DNA from 3 places in the Streptomyces sp. NPDC007088 genome. Region 3 is predicted to be linked to each of the others. Evidence: riboswitches for the same ligand, from Rfam matches in the RefSeq annotation. Region 3 holds a riboswitch; each other region holds the start of a gene.
The links. Region 3 has a riboswitch for cobalamin ahead of ACFYMP_RS00265 (cobalamin biosynthesis protein). Riboswitches for the same ligand answer to the same signal wherever they lie in the genome.
Positions count from the first base shown of each region.

Region 1: another riboswitch for cobalamin. It lies ahead of metE (5-methyltetrahydropteroyltriglutamate--homocysteine S-methyltransferase); the one in region 3 lies ahead of ACFYMP_RS00265 (cobalamin biosynthesis protein).
Region 2: another riboswitch for cobalamin. It lies ahead of ACFYMP_RS20680 (FecCD family ABC transporter permease); the one in region 3 lies ahead of ACFYMP_RS00265 (cobalamin biosynthesis protein).

Region 1 is NZ_JBIAFO010000004.1:132,591-139,943, forward strand. Features, by position in the region: gene ACFYMP_RS08535 (SpoIIE family protein phosphatase) at 1-2,014, shown strand, start outside; gene metE (5-methyltetrahydropteroyltriglutamate--homocysteine S-methyltransferase) at 2,072-4,390, opposite strand; cobalamin riboswitch at 4,576-4,728, opposite strand; gene ACFYMP_RS08545 (MarR family winged helix-turn-helix transcriptional regulator) at 4,903-5,436, opposite strand; gene ACFYMP_RS08550 (FAD-dependent monooxygenase) at 5,575-6,771, shown strand.
Region 2 is NZ_JBIAFO010000012.1:157,856-165,208, reverse strand. Features, by position in the region: gene ACFYMP_RS20695 (ThuA domain-containing protein) at 1-467, opposite strand, end outside; gene ACFYMP_RS20690 (ABC transporter substrate-binding protein) at 794-1,798, opposite strand; gene ACFYMP_RS20685 (ABC transporter ATP-binding protein) at 1,813-2,583, opposite strand; gene ACFYMP_RS20680 (FecCD family ABC transporter permease) at 2,651-3,742, opposite strand; cobalamin riboswitch at 3,839-3,963, opposite strand; gene ACFYMP_RS20675 (right-handed parallel beta-helix repeat-containing protein) at 4,429-6,348, shown strand; gene ACFYMP_RS20670 (TolB family protein) at 6,497-7,353, opposite strand, start outside.
Region 3 is NZ_JBIAFO010000001.1:48,716-56,068, reverse strand. Features, by position in the region: gene cobN (cobaltochelatase subunit CobN) at 1-879, opposite strand, end outside; gene ACFYMP_RS00270 (cobyric acid synthase) at 949-2,478, opposite strand; gene ACFYMP_RS00265 (cobalamin biosynthesis protein) at 2,475-3,428, opposite strand; cobalamin riboswitch at 3,543-3,687, opposite strand; gene ACFYMP_RS00260 (hypothetical protein) at 3,898-4,170, opposite strand; gene ACFYMP_RS00255 (anion permease) at 4,208-5,497, opposite strand; gene ACFYMP_RS00250 (class II aldolase/adducin family protein) at 5,900-6,646, shown strand; gene ACFYMP_RS00245 (alpha/beta hydrolase) at 6,910-7,353, shown strand, end outside.

The DNA.
Region 1 (7,353 bases), on a different contig from region 3:
GAAGCGCTTCGGCATCGTCCTGCGCGACACCGATCTGGTCGTCGTCCGTACCAACATCACCGAGGAGACCTTCGCCGGGCTGACCCTCCCGGTCGGCAGCCGCCTGAGCGACTTCATGGCGGAGGAGGACGGCCGGTCCGCCGAGGCGTCCCTGCGCCACGTGCTGGAGACCGGAGACCCGCTGGTCGGCGACGAACAGCGCATCACCCCCCGCAACGGCGAGCACGGGGACTGGTCGTTCTCGGTGACCGCCGTGCGTACGACGGGGCGCGACGGCCGCCCGACCGGAGTGGCCGTCCTGCTCACGGACGCCACCGAGCACTGGAGAGCGGAACGCCGTCGTGAGCTGCGGCACCGGGCGGCGGCCGACATCGGCGTCACGCTCGACGTCCTGCGGACGGCGCAGGAGGTCACCGACGTGCTGGTCCCCGCCTTCGGCGACCTGGCCTGGGTCGACCTGTCCGAAGCCGTTCTCGCCGGGGACGAGCCACCACGGACTCTCGGCGGCGGCGACCCGCACCTGCGCAGGACGGCCGTGCGCCGCGCCGACGGCGACTGGCCGGCCGGGCTGCTCCAGCCCGGCGAGTCCGTGCCCCCCTTCCCCGACCGCCCCCTGGTACGGGCGCTCCAGTCGGGCCGCACCGTCGTCCTGGACCGGGAGGAACTGGAACGCCGGATGGCGGGCACCCCGCACCTGCCGGTTCTCACCCCGGAGGACGGCCGTTCCGTGATCTTCGCCCCCTTGTTCGCCCGGGACCTGCTCCTGGGCGTGGCCGGTGTGTGGCGCACCCGCGCGACCCACACCTTCGACGAGGAGGACGCCGACCTGATGACGGAGATCGCCGCGCACGCCTCGCTCAGCGTCGACAACGCCCGCCGCTACCGGCGCGAGCACCGCTCCGTGGTGTCCCTCCAGCGGCGCCTGCTCCCGCAGTTCATGACCCGCACCAGCGCGATGGAGACGGCGGGCAGCTACCGGCCCGCCGAGGAGGGCTCCGAGATCGGCGGCGACTGGTTCGACGCGATCGCCCTGTCCTCCTTGCGCACGGCGCTCGTCGTGGGCGACGTGACCGGACACGGACTGCACGCCGCCGCCACCATGGGACGCCTGCGCACCGCCGTGCAGACCCTGGCCGACATGGACCTGGGCCCCGACGAGATGCTCACCCACCTCGATGACCTCGTCGCGCGGCTCGCCTCCGAAGCGGAACCCGAACACCGCGACTCCGTCGGCGCCACCTGCCTGATCGCCGTGCACGATCCCGTCTCCAGCACCTGCACGATCGCCTCCGCGGGCCACCTGCCCCCGCTGATGAGCCCTCCGGACAGCGTGACCGTGCCGCTCGCCGTCCGGCCGGGGCCCCCGCTCGGAGTCGGCGGACAGCCCTTCGAGACCACCACCGTCGACGTACCGCCCGGCAGCGTGCTCGCGCTGTACACCGACGGCGTGTTCCAGGGCTCCGGCCTGGACGTGGACGACGACGTCGGCCGTCTCGCCGGACGGCTGCACGCCCTTCAGCGCGAGGGCGACCACGACCTGACGTCCGTCGGCCGGGCCCTCATCGGGGGCGAGGAGGACCACGGTCCGCGCCGCGACGACACCGCGGTGCTCCTCGCCCGGACCGCCTCTCTCGGACCCGAAGCGGTGGCGGAATGGGAGTTCTCCGCCGCACCGGAAGTGGTGGCGCGGGCCCGGGACGCCGCCACCGGACAGCTCGCCGCGTGGGGCCTTGGGGAACTGAGCTTCTCCCACTCCCTCATCGTCAGCGAGCTCGTCACCAACGCCGTCCGCCACGCGGGCGGTCCCGTCCGGGTACGCCTCATCCGCGACCGGCTCCTGATCACCGAGGTGAGCGACCCCAGCAACACCCAGCCCAGGCTGCGCCGCGCGCACTCCACCGACGAGGGCGGGCGAGGACTGTTCCTGGTCGCGCAGCTCAGCCTGCGCTGGGGCAGCAGGTACGGGGCGACGGGCAAGACGATCTGGGTCGAGCAGGAGCTGTCGGCCGACTGAGCGGACGGCGCCGGGCCGGGGCGCACCGGGCGGCCCCGGCCCTCCTGGGACGCGCGGTCAGGACCTGCCGAGCTCCTCGCGGACGATCCGCGCGGCCGCCACGAGGTGTTCCAGGGAGGCACGGGTCTCGGGCCAGCCGCGGGTCTTCAGGCCGCAGTCGGGGTTGACCCAGAGCCGTTCGGCGGGGATGGCCCCGAGTCCGGCGCGCAGCAGGGCGGCCGCCTCCCGCGTGCTCGGTACGCGGGGGGAGTGGATGTCGTACACCCCGGGCCCGGCCTCACGCGGGTAGCCGTGTCCGGCGAGTTCGTGGGCGACCCGCATGTGGGAGCGGGCCGCCTCAAGGCTGATGACATCGGCGTCGAGGTCGTCGATGGCCGCCACGATGTCGCCGAACTCGGCGTAGCACATGTGGGTGTGGATCTGGGTGGCCGGGCCTGCGCCGCCGGTCGCCAGGCGGAAGGACTCGGTGGCCCAGTCCAGGTAGGCGGGCCGGTCGGCGGCGCGCAGGGGCAGGGTCTCGCGCAGGGCGGGCTCGTCCACCTGGATGACCGGGGTCCCGGCCGCCTCCAGGTCGCCGACCTCGTCGCGCAGGGCGAGGGCGACCTGTCGGGCGGTGTCGCCGAGGGGCTGGTCGTCGCGGACGAAGGACCAGGCGAGCATCGTGACCGGGCCGGTGAGCATGCCCTTGACCGGCCGGTCGGTGAGGGACTGGGCGTACGTGGTCCAGCGCACCGTCATCGGCTCGGGGCGGGAGACGTCGCCGGCCAGGACCGGCGGGCGGACGTAGCGGGTGCCGTAGGACTGGACCCAGCCGTGCTGGGTGGCGAGGTAGCCGGTGAGCCGCTCGGCGAAGTACTGCACCATGTCGTTGCGTTCGGGTTCGCCGTGCACCAGCACGTCCAGCCCGGCCCTCTCCTGGAAGGAGACGACTTCCCGGATCTCGGACCGGATGCGGTCCTCGTAGCCGTCCGTGTCGATCCGTCCCGCGCGCAGGTCGGCGCGGGCGGTACGCAGCCCGGTGGTCTGCGGGAAGGAGCCGATGGTGGTGGTCGGCAGCAACGGCAGCTTGAGACGGGCGCGTTGAGCGGCTGCCCGCTCACCGTAGGGCTGCGAGCGACGGGTCTCGGACTCGGTGACGGCGCCGGTTCGGGCGCGTACGGCCGGGTCACGGGTGAGGGGCGAGTGCGCGCGGGAGGCGAGATCGGCCCGGTTGGCGGCGAGTTGTGCGGTGATCGCCTCCGTACCGCCCGCAAGCCCCCTGGCGAGGGTGACGATCTCGGCGGTCTTCTGCCGGGCGAAGGCGAGCCAGCGCAGGATCTGCGGTTCGATCTCCCGCTCGGCCGAGGTGTCGAGCGGGACGTGCAGCAGGGAGCAGGAGGCGGACACGTCGACCCGCCCGGCCAGGCCGAGCAGGGTGCCGAGCACGGCCAGCGACCCGCTCAGGTCGTTGACCCAGATGTTGCGCCCGTTGACGACACCGGCGACCAGGCGCTTGCCGGGCAGGCCGCCCACGGCGGCGAGCGCGTCGAGGTTGGCCGCCGCCGACTCGGTGAAGTCCAGGGCCAGTCCCTCCACCGGCGCCTTGGCCAGGACCGGGAGGGCCTCTCCGAGGCGGTCGAAGTAGGAGGCCACGAGCAGCTTGGGGCGGTCGGTGAGGGCGCCCAGTTCACGGTAGGCGCGTTCGGCGCCGTTCAGTTCCGCCGGGGTGCGGTCCTGCACGAGGGCGGGCTCGTCGAGCTGCACCCACTCGGCGCCCGCCGCCCGCAGGTCGGCGAGGATCTCGGCGTACACCGGGAGCAGCCGGTCGAGCAGGGTCAGCGGGTCGAAGCCGGACGGCGCCCCGGGCGCGGGCTTGGCGAGCAGCAGGTAGGTGACGGGGCCGACGAGGACCGGCCGGGCGTTCAGGCCGAGTTCCAGGGCCTCACGCAGCTCGGCGACCTGTCGGCCGGAGTCCGCGCTGAACACCGTGTCCGCGCCCAGCTCGGGAACGAGGTAGTGGTAGTTGGTGTCGAACCACTTCGTCATTTCGAGCGGTGCGAGGTCCGCGCTGCCGCGCGCCATCGCGAAGTAGCCGTCGAGCGGGTCGGCGGCCACCGCCGCACGGTGACGCTCGGGGATCGCGCCGACCATGACGCTGGTGTCCAGGACGTGGTCGTAGTACGAGAAGTCCCCGGTCGGTACCTCGTCGATCCCGGCCTCGGCCAGCTGCCGCCAGTGGGCGCGACGCAGCCGGGCGGCTGTCGAGTGGAGCGAGGCGGCGTCGACCCGGCCCTTCCAGTAGCCCTCGATCGCCTTCTTCAGTTCCCGGTTCTGGCCCTGACGGGGGTAGCCGTACACGGTGGACCGTGCTGCCGCGGCTGCGGACTTGGGGGTCACGGAGATCTCCTTCGCGAGACGAGTCCCTGAATCCCGGGGACGGCACGCGAGCGCGAAGGGGTGACGAACCGGGCGGTGTGCCTCACGTGCCGGGCACGCGCGACTCTCCGCCGGGTATGTACGCCGACCCGCCCACGAGGTCACCGGGATGTCCGCGCACGAGCCGGTCGTACGCGGGCAGTGGCAGGTCTTCGGACTCGCGGGCCCGTCCTCTCGGGGGAGGACACCTACTGGCCGTCGCTTCCCAGGTCCCGTACGCCGGGGCCCAGTGCGTATGACGGCGGTCGTTCCCGCTCACCGCTGCGGGGCAGTCCCGGATTCCCACCGGGTTCCCTCTTGCGACGCCTCCCGCCTGGCGGACGGGGCGAACCAGCTGCGCCGACCAGCCTACGGTGCGCCACGGCCGCGCGGAGCGCCACGTCCAGCATGCGGATGGTGCGGGTGGCGCACGTCGGCGTGGCGAACGCCGCCGGCAGGACACGCCCGGGGGAGGGCGCCGCCCGCGGGCACGGTCAGGAGGCGGCCGGCGGCGTCCGGTCGTCGGCCGCCGCCAGACGGGCGGTGAAGTCGTCCGCGAAGCGGGTCAGGAGGCGGCCGAAGGTCCTGCGGTCCTCCTCCTCCCAGTCGGCGACCGCCTCGGCGAACCAGCCGAACAGGGTGCTGACGTACCGGGCGGCTCCCGCGGCGCCGGAGTCGGTCGGCTCGATGAGGCTGGCCCGCCGGTCCAGCGGGTCGCCGACGCGCCGGACCAGATGCCTGCGCTCCAGCTCCTTCACCTGCCGGGTGATGTGCGGACCGGCCATCTCCATGCGCTGCGCGATCTCTCCCACGCGCAGGGGACGGTCGGCCATGTGCAGAGTGAGAAGGACCGACAGGGCCGGCCGGTCCAGCCTCAGGTCCACGGACTCCATCGCGCGCTCGGTGAGCCGGCCCCGGCTGAGGGCGTTGCTCAGCCGCATCAAACGGGGCATCACCTCCCGGCCCAGGGCCTCGTCCGCCGGCACGGTAGGGGCGTCGCCCTCGGGGAGGGGTGGTGGAGTGCTCATCCTCGCCTCACTTGCCTACCTAAAGTAGGTATCTATATGGTGGTGGAAGCGGCACGCCCGGGGGGGCGTCTCCGCCCAAAAAGGATACCTAAAGTACGCATCATTGAGCGTACCGAGCACGGCTGGGAGAGCGACCCCATGAATCACCACGCCCGAAGGACCGTCCTCATCTCCGGTGCCAGCATCGCCGGACCGGCTCTGGCTTACTGGCTCGACCACTACGGCTTCGAGGTCACCGTCGTGGAGAAAGCGCCGTACCTGCGGGCCGGCGGGTACCCCATCGACATTCGCGGGACGGCGATGGAGGTCGTCACCCGCATGGGCCTGCGTCCGCGGCTGGAACGGGCCCACGTGGACAGCAGGCGGATCTCCTTCCTCGATCAGGAGGGGGCGCTCCTCGCCGCCGTACGCCCGGAGGTGGTGACCGGCGGTGTAGAGGGGCGTGACCTGGAGGTGCGCCGCGGGGATCTCGCCGACCAGCTGTACGCACTCGTGCGCGACCGCGTCGAGTTCGTCTTCGGCGACTCCATCGACACCCTCACCGAGGGCCCCGGCCACGTCGAGGTGAGCTTCCGCGGCGGCGAGCGGCGCACCTTCGACCTCGTCGTCGGCGCCGACGGACTGCACTCGAACACCCGCGGTCTGGTCTTCGGGCCCGAGGAGCGGTTCCACCACTACCTCGGCCACTGCTTCGCCGGCTTCACCCTGCCCAACCACCTCGGACTCTCGCACGAGGGCCTCGCCTGGAACGCCCCCGGCAGGGCCGCCGTCCTCTACGCCACCGATCCGCAGGCCCCCGTGTACGGCTTCCTCAACTTCGCGCGGGACGAGGCGCCCTACAGCGCCTTCCGCGCTCCCGAGGCGCAACGCGACCTCGTGGCGGCGCAGTTCGAGGGGGACGGATGGGAGGTCCCCCGTCTGGTGGCCGCCATGCGCGCGGCTGACGACCTCTTCTTCGACGTCGTGAGCCAGATCCACCTGCCGTCCTGGCACCGGGGCCGAGTGGCCCTGGTCGGCGACGCCGCCTACGCCCCGTCCTTCATGTCCGGCCAGGGGTCGAGCCTCTCGCTGGTCGGCGCCTACGTCCTCGCCGGTGAACTGGCCACCCACACCGACCACGGCGCGGCCTTCACCGCCTACGAGCGGGTCATGCGCGAGTTCGTGACCAGGAACCAGGCGCTCGCCACTTCGGGAGGCGCGACCCTGGTGCCCCGCACCGCGCCGGAACTGGCCCGCCGCAACGAGGCGTTGCGGTCCGCACCCGGCCTCCTCCCCGCCGCGGGAGGTGAGGAGGCCCACACCGCTCTGACGCTGCCTGAGTACCCGGCTCGTTGAGCGCGCGCCCCTCTGCCCTCCCGGGGGGTGAGGGATGGCACCCGGTCTCGCGTGCAACCGGACCGCCGCCCACCGTCGCAGAACACGAAGGGCAGCCACCGGCGGTCGGCGCGGGAGTCCTGGGCGGGGCGCCGGTGCCCCGTCCCGTACCTCGCAGCCGCGCAGGTGTGGGGCCCCGAAGCCCCCGTAGCGCGGGACGCGACGGTGAGCGCGCGCACGGTGGCGATCCGTCTGACCCCGCGGACCGGTACCGTCATCGCGCCCGAGACGCCCCCTCGGACCGGTCGCGTCCTTCTGGTCCTTCGTCGTGGCCCCGGGGGAGTTCGGGTCGAGGCACAGGCCCCTGCTCGTCCTCGGCCCGCTCCTCGTCCTCGTCCTGTGCGTGGTGCCCTCCGGTCACCGGGGCGATGCCGGCTCCCCCCGGACGTACCGTCGCTCGTTGCCCGAACGTGTCCGCGCACGAAGTGGGGCGAGAGCTCCCGTGAGCGATGACAAGAAGGTGTACACGCCCTCCCGGCCACGGGAGCCGGGCGGCCGGTGCCGGATTCTGGGCGGGTTCGCCACCGGCGGCCGAACGCTGGA
Region 2 (7,353 bases), on a different contig from region 3:
CAGGTGTTGCTGCGGAAGGCGCCGGTGCCGAGGAAGGTGTTGTGGTACCAGGGCCAGTCGCCCGGGTCCGTGTTGAACGCGGCGACGTGGAAGCCCATCCACCCGCCGCCGTTGTCCATGAAAGTCTTGAACGCGGCCTGCTGCGAGGCGGTGTGGGGATAGTTGTCGAGGAAGATCACCACCTGATACTTCGCCAGGTTGGCGGTGTTGAGCTGCCCCCAGTCGGAGGTCGAGGTGTAGGTGAAGCCGTTCGCCGCGCCCTGCTGCGGGAACCAGGCGTTCGCCTCGTGTACGAAGTTGATGTGCGCGGCGTCGTAGGTGCCGTCGTAGAAGGCGAGCACCTTGAAGGGCTCGGCGGCGCGGGCGTCCTGGGCCGGGACGGCCTGGAAGCCGAGGACCACGGCGAACAGGGCGAGCAGCCTGACCAGCACGCGTCCCGGGAACGCGGCCGTACGGGTGGGGGGCATGGGGGAAGAACCTCCTGCGCGGGGCGAGTCGGGGGCAGAACCCCGCATCAGGATTCAAGGGTTGAAGTCGTGTGCACGTCAATACACGCGTCGGCATTAGTCCGGACCAGTCGTCGCCGGTCGCTCGTCCTGCCCGCGTCCAGCGCCCTCGCGGGGTCCCCCGTCGTCCCCGCCCGCCATACCCCGCGCCAGGCCGACTCGTGCCCCGCCCCGGCCGGACCGGGGCGGGGTGGAGGCGGTGGTCCGGCCCGCCTCCTCGTACCCGAGCGAGGGTTTCCTCGTCGCGAGCCGGAGTCCTCAGGGGCCGACGCGGCCCACTGACGGCCTCAGGAGCGGTCGGTGTCGCGCAGGTACGCGCCGAGACGCTCGACGGCCGAGGGGTTGCGCGGGCTCTCCACGAGGTCGGCGTAGTCGAGCGTGAAGATCCGCCGGTGCTTGATCGCGGAGACGTTCCGTAGCGGCGGGTACGAGAGGAGGAACTTCTTCTTCTGCGCCGCACTCGTCGAGCCGTAGTCGTTGACGACGATGACGTCCGGGTTCCGCTTCACGACCGTCTCCCAGCCCACCGTCGTCCACGAGTCCTTGAGGTCGTGCAGGAGGTTGACGCCGCCGGCCTCGCTGATGATCTGCTCGGGCGCGGCGTAGCGGCCGGAGGTGAACGGCTTGTCCTGGCCGCTGTCGTAGAGGAAGACCGAGGGCCGGTCCGTGTCCTCGGGGGCCTGGGCGCCGACCGCGGCGACCGCCGCCTTGTACCGCTTGATCAGCTTCTGGGCGCGCTTCTCGACGCCGAAGATCCTGCCGAGGTTCTCCAGGTCCGTGTAGAGCGCGTCGAGCGGCGGCATGATGCCGCGCGAGGTGCTCGTGCTCGCGTTGCGGCAGGACTCGGTGAGCAGATACGTGTCGATGCCTTCCTTGTGCAATTCCTCCGGCGTGAGCGTGTTCTCGTTGAAGCCGTAGTTCCAGCCGGCGAAGACGAGGTCGGCGCGGGCGTTGAGGGCGATCTCCTTGGTGACGCGGTCCTTGGCGAGCCACTTCACCTTGTCGTAGGCGTCCTCGTACGGCAGGCCGTCGGTCGAGCCCTTGTCGGCGGGCATGACGTATCCGGCCATACGGTCCTCCAGGCCGAGCGCGAACATGAGCTCGGTGATGCCGACATCGTTGGTCACCACCCGCTCGGGGCGCTTGTCGTACGTGACCTTCTTGCCGCAGTTGGTGACGGTCACCGCCTGCGAGGTCGCGGCCTTGTCGTCGGAGGAGACGTTCGCGCCGCAGCCGGTCAGGGCGAGGGCGGCGGCGAGGCCGGACGAGGCGGTGGACAGGAGCTTGCGCACGGGGGGCCTTCCAGTCAGGGGTGTCGGGGGGCGAGCGGATCGAAGAGGAACTGGGCGGCGCCGGTTTCGGGGTGGCGTACCCGGTGCGCCCGGACGTGGAAGACGTCGGCGAGGAGGGCGGGGGAGAGGACCTCGTCCGGGGGGCCCGAGGCGACGACGCGGCCGGCGTGCAGGACGTGCAGCAGGTCGCAGTGGGCGGCGGCCAGGTTCAGGTCGTGCAGCGCGGCCAGCACGGTCGGGCCGCTGCCGCGGACCCGGCGCAGCACGTCGAGCTGGTGGGCGATGTCGAGGTGGTTGGTGGGCTCGTCGAGGACGAGGACGCGCGGCTCCTGGGTGAGCGCGCGGGCGATGAGGACGCGCTGCTTCTCGCCGCCGGACAGCGACAGGAAGCCGCGCGCGGCGAGGTGCGCCACCCCGGCCTGTTCCAGGGCCCGCGCACAGATCTCCCGGTCCCGTGCGGCGGTGCGTTCGCGGTGGGGCAGGCGGCCCATCGCGACGATCTCGGTGACCGTGAAGTCGAAGTCGGCGGCCGACTCCTGGGGCAGCGCGGCGAGAAGCCGGGCGGCGGCCCGGGGTGTCATGCGGTGCACGTCCTCGCTCTCGATCCTGACGACCCCCGCGTCGGGGCGTCGCGCCCGGTACACGCAGCGCAGCAGGGTGGACTTCCCGCTGCCGTTGGGCCCTACCAGTCCCACGAAGGTGCCGGCGGGAGCGTCCAGGGTGACCTCGTCGATCAGCCGGGCGCCCGCCACCTCGACCGAGAGACCTTCGACGTCGAGTCGCACGTCTTCTCCTTCACATCAAGCCTTGGCACGTGCACGGGTACGGGCGGTGGGGCGGGAGGCGTGAGCTTCAGCGTCCGGGGAGCGCGTTGCCCCCGCGCCGCATGAGGAGCAGGAACGCGGGCACACCCAGCGCCGAGGTGACCACCCCGACGGGCAGTTCGGCCGGGGCGAGCAGCACCCGGGACAGCACGTCGGCCCACACGAGCAGCACCGCCCCGGCGAGTGGCGCGACGGCGAGTACCCGGGCGTGCGAGGCGCCCACGAGCATGCGCACGAGGTGGGGGACCATCAGCCCGACGAAACCGATCGCGCCGCTCACGGCGACGACGGTGCCCGTCACGGCCGCCGTGACGACGAACAGCTCGCGCCGCAACCGGTGGGGCGGCACGCCGAGCGCCGCCGAGGTCTCGTCGCCCAGGGAGAGGGCGTCGAGCGCGCCGGCCCGCAGCCTGAGCCACAGCCAGCCCGCCACCACCGTCGCGGCCGCCAGCGGCACCTTCGGCCAGGTCGCCCCGCCCAGGCTGCCGAGCAGCCACATCATCGCCGCCCGTGCCGCCTCGCCCCGCTCGGCGCCGAAGACCATGACGGTGGTGACCGCCTGGAAACCGTAGGCGAGGGCGGTGCCGGTCAGGACGAGCCGCAGCGGGCTGAGCCCGAGCGGGGAGCGGGCCACCAGATAGACGACGAGGGTCGCGCCGAGCGCCGAGACGAAGGCCGAGAAGGAGAGCGCCCAGACACCGAGAGAGGCGAGCGCGCCGAACAGGATGACCGCGTTGGCGCCGACGGCGGCGCCCGAGGAGATCCCGAGGACGAAGGGGTCGGCCAGGGCGTTGCGCACCAGCGCCTGTACCGCGACCCCGACCGAGGCGAGTCCCGCCCCGACCACGGCGGCGAGCACGACACGCGGGAAGCGGATCTCCCACACGATGGTGTAGTCCGCGGCGTCGTCGGTGCCCAGGTTCCCGCCGCTGAGGCCGGCCCACAGGAGCCGCAGCACCTGCCCCCAGCCCGTGCCCGTCGCGCCGAGCCCGACCCCGCAGGCGAGTGAGACGGCCAGTGCGAGTGCCAGCCCGACGACCAGCGGCGCAGTGGGTGTGCGTTCCCGTGGGACATCCGCGGGGGCGGTGGGGGCGGTGGTGCGGGACACGGTGGCGCACATCCTCCGGGGTTGACGCCACCGGTGGAGTACGCAGGGCACCAGAAGGGCCCGGGGGCTCTGGGGGTCCTGCTCGCAGTCCGCGGCGAGCGGTTGACGGGTTGCACACCTGCCGCGGGCGATCGGGCTCGCGTGACCTGGACGGACCACGCACACCGTTGCGGGACAGCGCCGGACTCGCACCGGCTTCCCCCACGAGAGGCACCAGCAGCGTAGCAAGCCGGGGGCGGCGGCCGACCGGGCGGATGGCGCTCGCCCGGGGGAGCGGCGGTCCGGCGAGGGAGTGGGGCGGGCCGGCCGGTGCTCGCGCGAAACGGCGGTCGCGGCGAGGGCGAACGCCATGGAGGCGAGACGCGTGGTGCGGACGCCACGAGAACGCCGTGCGGACGTGTACGCGCAACTCCCCGGGAGGCGGGGACTGTTCTTTCCTTCCCCGGTCCGCGCCCCCCGCGCCCCGCGTACCGCCTTCCCAGCAGGCGGTTACGGGGACGGACGGAGCGCTCCGAGGGGGTGGCGGCGGGCACCGTCCGAGCGGGCGGCTGTGTGACAGCTGTTGACAATCACATGACATGCTTGAAAACTCTGATCGCCAGCTCGCACGAGATCGACTGAACAACTCAAAAAACTTGCGTAGCTGACGCAAAACATCAGCACATGACTCTGTCTACCCCCACAGAACAGAGGGCTTCATGACTCTCGTGACCAGGAAGCACACGCGGCGACTCAGGAGAAGGCTGCTCGGCGGCGTGCCGGTGGTGGCGCTGCTGGCCGGCGGTCTGCTGCCGGCCGCGCCCGCGGCGGCGCAGATCCCGGCCGACCGGGACGTCCGTGCCGGGGCGGCGGCGCAGGGCGCCACCGTTCCGTATACGGAGTACGAGGCGGAGAACGGGACCTACGAAGGGACGCTGCTGAAGGCCGACGCCAAGCGGACCTTCGGCCACACGAACTTCGCGACCGAGTCCTCCGGGCGGTCCTCGGTACGGCTGGACGGCACCGGGGACTACGTCGAGTTCACCTCGACGGTGCCGACCAACTCGCTCGTGGTGCGCAACTCGATCCCCGACGCGCCCGGTGGTGGCGGTACCGAGGCGACCATCAGCGTGTACGCCGACGGGAAGTTCGTGCAGAAGCTCGACCTCTCCTCGCAGCACAGCTGGCTGTACGGCAACAGCGACGACCCCGAGTCGCTGACCAACACCCCGCAGGCGGACGCCCGCCGGCTCTTCGACGAGGCGCACACCCTGCTCGACAGGAGCTACCCGGAGGGCACCACCTTCCGGTTGCAGCGCGACGCGGACGACTCCGCCTCGTACTACGTCCTCGACCTCGTCGACCTGGAGCAGGTCGCGCCGCCCGCCGCCAAGCCCGCGGAGTGCACCTCGATCACCGAGTACGGGGCGGTCCCGGACGACGGGAAGGACGACACCGAGGCGCTGCAGGCGGCGGTCACCGCCGACCAGAACGGTGACACCGACTGCGTGTGGATCCCCGCCGGGCAGTGGCGCCAGGAGCAGAAGATCCTGACCGACGATCCGCAGAACCGGGGCCAGTACAATCAGGTCGGCATCAGGGACGTCACCATCAAGGGCGCGGGCATGTGGCACTCGCAGCTCTACACGCTCACCCAGCCGCAGGACGCGGGTGGCATCAACCACCCGCACGAGGGCAACTTCGGCTTCGACATCGACGACAACACGCAGATCTCGGACCTGGCCGTCTTCGGCTCGGGCCGGATACGCGGCGGGGACGGCGGCGCCGAGGGCGGCGTCGGGCTCAACGGCCGCTTCGGCAAGAACACCAAGATCTCCAACGTCTGGATCGAGCACGCGAACGTCGGCGTGTGGGTCGGCCGGGACTACGACAACATCCCCGAGCTGTGGGGACCCGGCGACGGCGTCGAGTTCAGCGGGATGCGCATCCGGGACACCTATGCGGACGGCATCAACTTCACCAACGGAACCCGTAATTCGACGGTCACCAACTCCTCGTTCCGCACGACGGGCGACGACTCGCTGGCGGTCTGGGCCAGCAAGTACGTCAAGAACCCGGCGACCGACGCCGGACACGACAACACCTTCTCGAACAACACGATCCAGCTGCCCTGGCGGGCCAACGGCATCGCGGTGTACGGCGGTCACGACAACACCGTCGAGAACAACCTCGTGTACGACACGATGAACTACCCGGGCATCATGCTCGCCACCGACCACGACCCGCTGCCCTTCTCCGGGCGGACCCTGATCTCGGGCAACGGCCTGTACCGCACCGGCGGTGCCTTCTGGGGTGAGGCGCAGGAGTTCGGCGCCATCACGGTCTTCCCGGCGAGCCAGGACATTCCCGGGGTCGTGATCGAGAACACCGACATCCACGACTCGACGTACGACGGCATCCAGTTCAAGAACGGCGGCGGCAACGTCCCGGACGCGAAGATCACCGGTGTGACGATCGACAAGTCCAACAACGGTTCCGGCATCCTCGCGATGGGCGGGGCGCGCGGCAACGCGACGCTCTCGGACGTCACGATCACCGGCTCCGCCGAGGGCGACGTCGTGATCGAGCCCGGATCGCAGTTCCAGATCACCGGGGGACCCGCTCCCGGCAAGAAGTGACCCGCGAGTGAAAGGGAGGGGGTGCCCCGGGGACCGAGTCCGGGACACCCCCTCCCGCGCGCCGTTCCCGGCGGGCCGCGGCGGGCGGCGCGTCGGCAGCCGTCCCGGCCGGAAGGCCGCGCCCGCGTTCGGAGGCGTTCTCGGCCGGTCAGAGATAGACCGGTGAGACGGCGGCCTTCACCAGCTCGCGCGGCCTGCCCCGGCCGTCGGCGGGCACCGTGTACAGATCGGCGCCGAAGTCGCCCGGCAGGGCATAGGTCACGTGCCGGTCGTCGCTCCACACCACTTGGTCGTCGACGCTGCGGGGCTCGGCCAGCGCGGTCTCCCGCATCGTGCGGAGGTCGAGCGCGTACAGACGCCAGGGGGCGTCCGCCGGCAGGCCCGCCACCCGCTTCTTGTACACGATCCGGGTGCCGTCGGGGGACAGGGAGGGGCACTCGACGTTCTGGTGCACCACCGTGACCTCGCGGGTTCGCAGGTCACCGCGGACCAGATACGTCTTCCCGCCGGTGGCCAGGGTCGCGTAGAAATGCCGGTCGTCGCGCGCGAAGGTGACCCCCCAGAAGTTGACGTCCGCCGACCGGTACCGCCGGCCGTCCCTGACGATGCCGTACACCTCCAGGGACGGGGTCAGCCTTCCCGTACGCGTGTCCAGGATCGCCGTGCGGGTCGAGAAGTCGGTGCCGGCGTAGCTGTCGCCGCCGACGAACGCGGTCCACGCCGCGTACCGCCCGCTCGGGGAGACCCGGGCCCGCGAGGGGATGCCCGGGACGGGATAGCGCGCCCGCTCGCGCAGGTGCGCGTCCACGACGGTCGCACGGTAGGTGTCGGTGAGGGCCCCGTGCACCGCCCGCAGGCAGACCCCGGTGCCCGCGGCGGCGTAAAAGCGCAGGCAGGTGAGGCCGTTCGCCGTGGCGGTGCGGGTGCCGCCCGGGGCGCCCGCCGGTGCGGTGGCCAGCTCGTCGCGGTGCGGGCCCCACGCCATGTTGCGGAACACCAGGCGCC
Region 3 (7,353 bases):
CTCCTTGAAGGAGAACGGGACGGACACGATCCGCCCGTCGAACTCGGGGATCGCGACCTGCATCGCCGCGTCCATCGGGCTGAGCGCCGCGTCCGAGGCCAGCCAGGTGGCGCGCGAGGAGGTGAGACACAGCCCCTGGATCACCGGCAGGTCGAGAGCGGCCAGCTCACCGATGTCCCAGGCCTCCTCGTCGCCCCCGGCGCTCGCCTCCGAGGCGTGCGCGCCGCCCGCCGCGAGCACCGTCGCGACCAGCGTGTCGGCCCGGCCGAGCAGCTCGTACAGCCCGGGGTCGGCCCCGCGCAGCGAACCGCAGTACACCGGCAGGGCGTTGGCGCCGCGCTCCTCGATCGCCGCGCACAGCGTGTCCACGAACCCCGTGTTGCCGGACAGCTCGTGGGCCCGGTAGAAGAGCACACCGACCGTGGGCCGGCCCTCGACCCGCTCGTACGCCCCGTGCACCCCGTACGCGGGCATCCCGCGCGGCTCGGCGAAGCCCTCGCCGGTGAACAGCACCGTGTCCGACAGGAAGCGCGCGAGTTCCGCGAGGTTCTCCGGTCCGCCCTCCACGAGATAGCGCAGCGCCTCGGCCACCACCCCGGCGGGCACCGAGGACTCGGCCATCAGCTCGGCGTCCGGCACCGCCTCCCCGCCCAGCAGCACCGTCGGCACCCCGGACGCCTTGAGCACGGCGAGCCCGTCCTCCCAGGCGCGCTTACCTCCCAGCAGCCGTACGACCGCGAGGTCCGCGCCCGCGAGCAGCGCGGGCAGCTCCTCGGCCGGGTCGACCCGCGAGGGGTTGCCGATCCGGTAGGACGCCCCGCAGGCCCGCGCGGCGAGCAGATCCGTGTCGGCGGTGGACAACAGCAGCACAGTGGGCACGGCGTCCTCAACTCCCTTGTCGTGTACGTGAACGGGCGGCTGTGTTCGTGGAGGTTCCCCGGGCGCCGCTCACCCGCGCGCCCCGGGCGGCGCGGGCGCTCCCGGCGGGACGAAGGGCAGCCCCGGGGGCGCGCCCCCCTCGATCAGCCGCAGCAGCGCGTCCGTGTCGGCGTGCTCCTCGATCAGGTCGCCCAGCAGATCGAGCTGCTCCTCGCGCAACCGGCCGAAGGAGGTGTCCGGCGCGGGCACGAAACGCCGCCCCGCCGCCCGCGCCGTCTGACGCAGGAAGGCGCGCCGGAAGCCGTCGCTCTCCAGCGAACCGTGCCAGTGCGTGCCCCACACGCAGCCGGCCCGGCAGCCGTCGAGGAAGGGTTCGCCGCCCCTCACCTCGGCCACGCCGTGGTGGATCTCGTAGCCCTCGACCCGCTCGCCGAGCGCGCTGCCCGAGGGCCGCGCGAGGGTCTTCTCGCGGGCGAAACGCACCCGCACCGGCAGCAGCCCGAGCCCCTCGACGGTGCCGGCCCGCGACTCCACCTCGTCCTCGATCACCTCACCGAGCAACTGGAACCCGCCGCAGATGCCGAGCACCGGACGGCCGGCGGCGGCCCGCCGGGACAGCTCCGCCGCGAGGCCCCGCTCGCGCAGCCAGCGCAGCGCGCCGACCGTGCCGCGGGTACCGGGGACGACCACGAGATCGGCGTCGGCCAGCTCCTGCGGACGGTCCACGAAACGCACGACGACGCCCGGTTCGGCCGCGAGCGCGTCGACGTCCGTGAAGTTCGACATGAGCGGCACCGCGCACACCGCGACCCGCAGCACGTCCTCGCCGTACGGCTCGCTCACCGCCGACTCGCGCACCGCCCCGCGCAGCGACACCGCGAGCCCGTCCTCCTCGTCGATGCCCAGGCCGTGCCGGAAGGGCAGGACGCCGAAGGTGCGGCGCCCGGTCAGCTGCTCCAGCATCACGAGGCCCGGCTCCAGGAGCGAGACGTCGCCCCGGAACTTGTTGACGAGGTAGCCCGCGATCAGCTCCTGGTCCCCGGGGTCCAGCAGCGCCGTCGTCCCGAAGAACGAGGCGAACACCCCGCCCCGGTCGATGTCGCCCACGACCAGGACCGGCAGCCGCGCGGCGCGCGCGACCCCCATGTTGACCAGATCGGTGCGGCGCAGGTTGATCTCCGCCGGGCTGCCCGCGCCCTCGCAGATCACCGCGTCGTAGCGCGAGCGCAACTGCTCCAGACAGTCCACGACCGTGCCGAGCAGCGTCTCCTGGCGTCCCCCGTGGTACGCCCGCGCGCTCAGCTCGCCGACCGGCCGGCCCAGCAGCACGACCTGGCTCGTGCGGTCGCCGCCCGGTTTGAGCAGCACCGGGTTCATGAGCGCGCTCGGCTCGATCCGGGCGGCCTGCGCCTGCATGGCCTGCGCCCGGCCGATCTCCGCGCCCTCCCGCGTCACGTACGAGTTGAGGGACATGTTCTGTCCCTTGAACGGCGCGACCCGCACGCCCTGGCGTACCAGCCACCGGCAGATCCCGGCGGTCACGACGCTCTTGCCCGCGTCCGAGGTGGTCCCCGCGACCAGCAGTCCGCCGCCCCTCACAGGGACCTCCCGCGCCGCAGCGCCGCCCAGCCGGTCCGGGCCCCCGCGCAGGCCGCCAGGGACAGCCAGGCCACCCGCCGCGACAGCCGCACGGCGCGTTCGATGTCGGCGACAGCGACCGGCCGCCCCCTCCCGTTCAGCACCGGCCGGTGCTCGACCCGGCCGCCGTACGCGAGGGTCCCGCCCAGCCGCACCCCGAGCGCCCCCGCGAACGCGGCCTCCACCCGGCCCGCGTTGGGGCTCGGATGGCGGTGCGCGTCCTCCCGTACGGCGGTGAGCGCGGCGCGCGGCCGGCCCCCCGACACGATCGCCCAGCCCGCCGTCAGCCGGGCCCCCGGCCAGCCGAGGACGTCGTCGAGACGCGCCGCCGACCAGCCGAAACGCCGGTGGCGCGGCGAGCGGTGACCCACCATCGCGTCCAGCGTGTTGACCGCGCGGAAGCCCAGCAGCCCCGGCACCCCGGCCGCCGCACCCCACACGAGGGCGCCGACCACGGCGTCGGAGGTGTTCTCGGCGACGGACTCCACGACGGCGCGCGCGATCCCGTCCGCGTCCAGGGACTGCGGATCGCGTCCGCACAGGTGGGGCAGGCGCGCCCGCGCCGTCTCCACCTCTCCGGCCGCGAGGGCGGCGCCGATCGCACGGGCCTCCCGGCCCAGCGAGGTGCCGCCCACGACCGTCCAGGTGGCGGCGGCGGTCAGGGCGAGGGAGGCGGCGGGGGAGCGGCGCGCCCACCGCGCGGCGAGCGCCCCGAGGGCGGTCGCGCCCCCGGCGCACAGCGCGGTGTGGAGGGCTCCGGCGCCCCGGTGGTCACGCCACAGGACCCGCTCGGCGGCCGAGGCCGCGCGCCCGAACAGCGCGACCGGATGGCCGCGCCGGGGATCACCGAGGAGCAGGTCGCCGAGCAGACCGGCGGTGGCGCCGGCCGTGAGAACACGTTCGGCACGCATGGCGTCAGTCCGCCGTCACACCTCGTGCGACGGACGGGAGGCGGAAGGCTCCGGGCGGAGCGGGACGGCGGCTGCCGGACATGCGGGTGTCCTCACTCAGGGTCCGCGCCCTGGTTCGAAGGAGTCCGGCAGCGAGAGTTCCTGACTCACGGAGAGACCTGCTCTCCGCTCACAGTGGCGGGACCGCGCCGGACTCGCACCGGGCTTCCTCTGCTGCTGCCGAATGGGCCCCGGCAGTCCACCACGCGCGGAGAACGCCCGTCAACTCCCACTTGACGCCATAACGGACATGTGCCGAGACCCACACCGCCTCCGACCTGGGCCGCAGCGAAACGGCAGCGGGCCGGGCGGGTACGGGTCGGGGTACGGCGGAGCGCCGGGTACGGCGAGGGGCGGACGGCCCGCACGGCCGCCCGCCCCTCACGCGTCTCCCGCCCGCGCGCGACGCCGCGGGCGCCGCGTCGCGGACTCAGGCGACGATGACGTAGATCCCGTACCCGACGGCCGCCAGGCACAGCGCGAAGCACGCGTAGGCCCCGGTACGCAGGAGGGCCGGCGTGCCGCCGCCCGCCCCGCCGGCGGGCACCGCCGCCGCGGGGGCCGTACCCGCGGCCTGCGCGCGCCGGGTCCGCGAGGCGCGCGAGAGGCCGGCGATACCGAGCGCGAACGCGCCCACCAGCGCCACGGTGATGCCGAGGCTCACGCCGAAGACGGAGCCGAGCGCCGCCCAGTCGATATGCATCTGCGAGGTCCTTTCTGGCCGGTTGGCCGCAGCGGGCTCAGGCCGCGCCCGATCCGGCGCGCTCGGTGGGGCGGTCGGCCCGGGGGGCGGGGGCGTCGATGGTCGCGGTCAGGGTGTCGGGGGCCTCGGCCGCCGTCGGCTGCACCGGGACGCTCAGGACGCCTGCCGGTGGCGGGGTCACGGCCGCCACGGCCTGGGTGACCACCCCGGAGGGTTCGGCGGCGGGGGCTTTCGCGCCCACGTCGTGGTGGCTGACCGGCTTGCGGCGCGACAGCAGCCAGATGTAGCCGCCCGCCGCGATCAGCAGGGCCGCGGTGAGCGAGACGCCCCAGGCGCCCTGCCGGGTCAGGAACTCCGCGCCGGCGCCGACGACGGCGGCGGCGGGCAGGGTCAGCACCCAGGCGACGGCCATCCGGCTCGCGGTCGACCAGCGGACCTGGCCGCCCTTGCGGCCGAGCCCCGCGCCCATCACGGAACCCGAGCACGCCTGCGTCGTCGAGAGGGAGAAGCCGAGGTGCGAGGAGGCGAGGATGACGGTCGCCGCTCCGGTCTGCGAGGCGAAGCCCTGGGGCGGCGCCAGGTCGGTGAGCCCGGTGCCCATCGTGCGGATGATGCGCCAGCCGCCCAGGTACGTACCGAGCGCGATCGCGCAGCCCGCCGAGAGGATGACCCACAGCGGCGGGTTCGAGCCGGGCTTGAGCACGTCGCCGGTCACGAGGGCCAGCGTGATGATGCCCATGGTCTTCTGCGCGTCGTTGGTGCCGTGCGCGAGCGAGACCAGTCCGGCCGAGGCGATCTGCCCGGCCCGGTAGCCCTTGCGGCCGGTCTCCTCGTCCACCCCCCGCGTGATCCGGTACGTGAGCCGGGTCGCGAGGAACGAGGCGAGACCGGCGACCAGCGGGGCGGCCAGCGCCGGGATGACGATCTTGGTGACGACCGTGCCGCCGTTGACGGTGGAGAACCCGGCCGAGGCGACGGCGGCACCGATGAGCCCGCCGAACAGCGCGTGCGAGGAACTGGAGGGAAGCCCCAGCAGCCAGGTCACGAGGTTCCACAGGATGGCGCCCACCAGCGCCGCGAAGATCACTTCTGTCTTGAGTCCCTGTTCATTGACGATCCCGCCGGAGATCGTTCTGGCCACCTCCACGGAGAGGAAGGCGCCGACGAGATTGAGAGCCGCGGACATGGCCACGGCCGTCTTGGGTTTGAGGGCGCCGGTCGAGATGGTGGTGGCCATCGCGTTGGCTGTGTCGTGGAAACCGTTCGTGAAGTCGAACACGAGAGCGGTGACGATCACGATCCCGAGGAGAAGCGTGATGTGTTCCATTTACCCGGGCTTCTGTTGGACGTCAATGTCACGACGAACGTAAGCAGTCCGAGTGAACGGAAGATGAACTGGGGCGGGCGCTGTGGTGACCCGAAGTGGAGCGCGGCCACCGGGTGAGGGCCGTGCGGGCCCCCGGCGCCCGGAACGCCGGGTTCCGGGCCTTCCGTTTGTCCGGCCGGGCGGCCGGGCGGCCGGGCCGAGTGAGCTTTGTCGCGCCGCCGCGACCGGGCCCACCGAGCACCCCGGCCCGCGCGAGACGGGATGACATCACACCGAACCGCTCGAACGCCTCGAAACCCTCGAATGCCTCGAACCTCTCGAACCGGTCCAACCCCTCGAACCGGCACCCGGCCGGGAGGCCCGGGGCCACCGGGTCCGCTCCGGCGGGCGCGCGCTGGCAGGATGCCGCGCATGACGCGACGACAGGAGCGGGGCCGGCGCCGGTACGAGGGCGGGAAGCGGCCGCACGAGGACACGGCCGGACCGGGGGTGCGGAAGGCGGCCTGGTCCGCGCTCGTGGACACCGCCCGCAGGACCGTCGCGGACGGACTCGTCGTCGGCACCTCCGGCAACGTCTCGGTCCGCGTCGACGATCCCGAGCTGGGCGAGCTGGTGCTGGTCACCCCGACCGGCGTGCCCTACGACCGGCTGCGCCCCGGCGACGCGGTCGGCGTCGACCTGGAGGGACGGCAGCGGCTGGGCCGCCTGCGGCCCACGAGCGAGCTGCCGATGCACCTCGCCGTGTACCGCCACACCCCCGCACGGGCCCTCGTGCACACCCACGCCGTGCACGCCACGGCCGTGTCCACCCTGGTCACCGAGGTGCCCGCCGTCCACTACATCACCGCCGCGCTCGGCGGACCGGTGCGCGTCGCCCCGTACGCCCCGTACGGCAGCGAGGAACTCGCCGACCACCTGCTGCGCGCCCTGCGCGGGCGCACCGCCTGCCTGCTGGCCAACCACGGCACCGCCGCGTACGGCGACACCCTCGACCAGGCGTACGAGCGCACCGCGCAACTGGAGTGGATGTGCCGCGTCTGGCTGACGGCGGCGGCCGTCCCCGGCCACACCCCGCGCCTGCTCGGCGCGCGGCAGCTCGCCGAGGCCGCCGCGCGGTTCACCGGATACGGGCAGCCGGACGCGCGCTGAGCACGGCCGCGGCGGTACGCCTCTTCCGTGCGGGGAAGGCGTACCGCGCAGGGGCGGGGGAGACGCCCCTGCCGTGCCCGCGCCGCCCCGCCCCGAGAGGAACGCCCGCGATGACAGCGACACCCTTCAGGCAGCGCACCCCCGGCCGCGCCGCGCCCCGGACGGCGCGGCGGCTGAGCGACCTGATCCGGGAGGCCCACCGGGCGTCACCCGCGCGCACACGTCCGCTGGCCGCCCCGGGCCGGGGACCGGACACTGGAGCGGTGCGCACCGCAAAAGCAACCGCGGCGGCTCTGACCGCCCTGCTCGGAGCCGGCGCGGCGGCCGTGGCCGCCGGGCGGCTGGCCGGCGACGCGGCCCTCAAGGCGCCTCCCGGCCGGCCGCTGCCCACCGAACCCCGGCTCACCGTCCACTCCGCGGCCGCCGACCGCGTCACCCTGACCCGGGCCCTCGCCTCGCGGCGCCCCGGCGTCTACGGACTCGGCGGAGACGGCTCGCACGCGGTCCTCGGCCCCGTCGTGGACGGCGAGCCGCACCAGGCCGACACCGTGGTCCGCGAACTGCGCCGCGTCACGCACGGCACCCTCGACCCCGGGGACCGCGTGTGGCTGACCCCGCAGGTCCACGTCGGGGACCCCCGCAGCGCCCTCGGACTCGACTACGAGGACGTCGAGATCCCCGGCGAACTCGGCGCCCTGCCCGCCTGG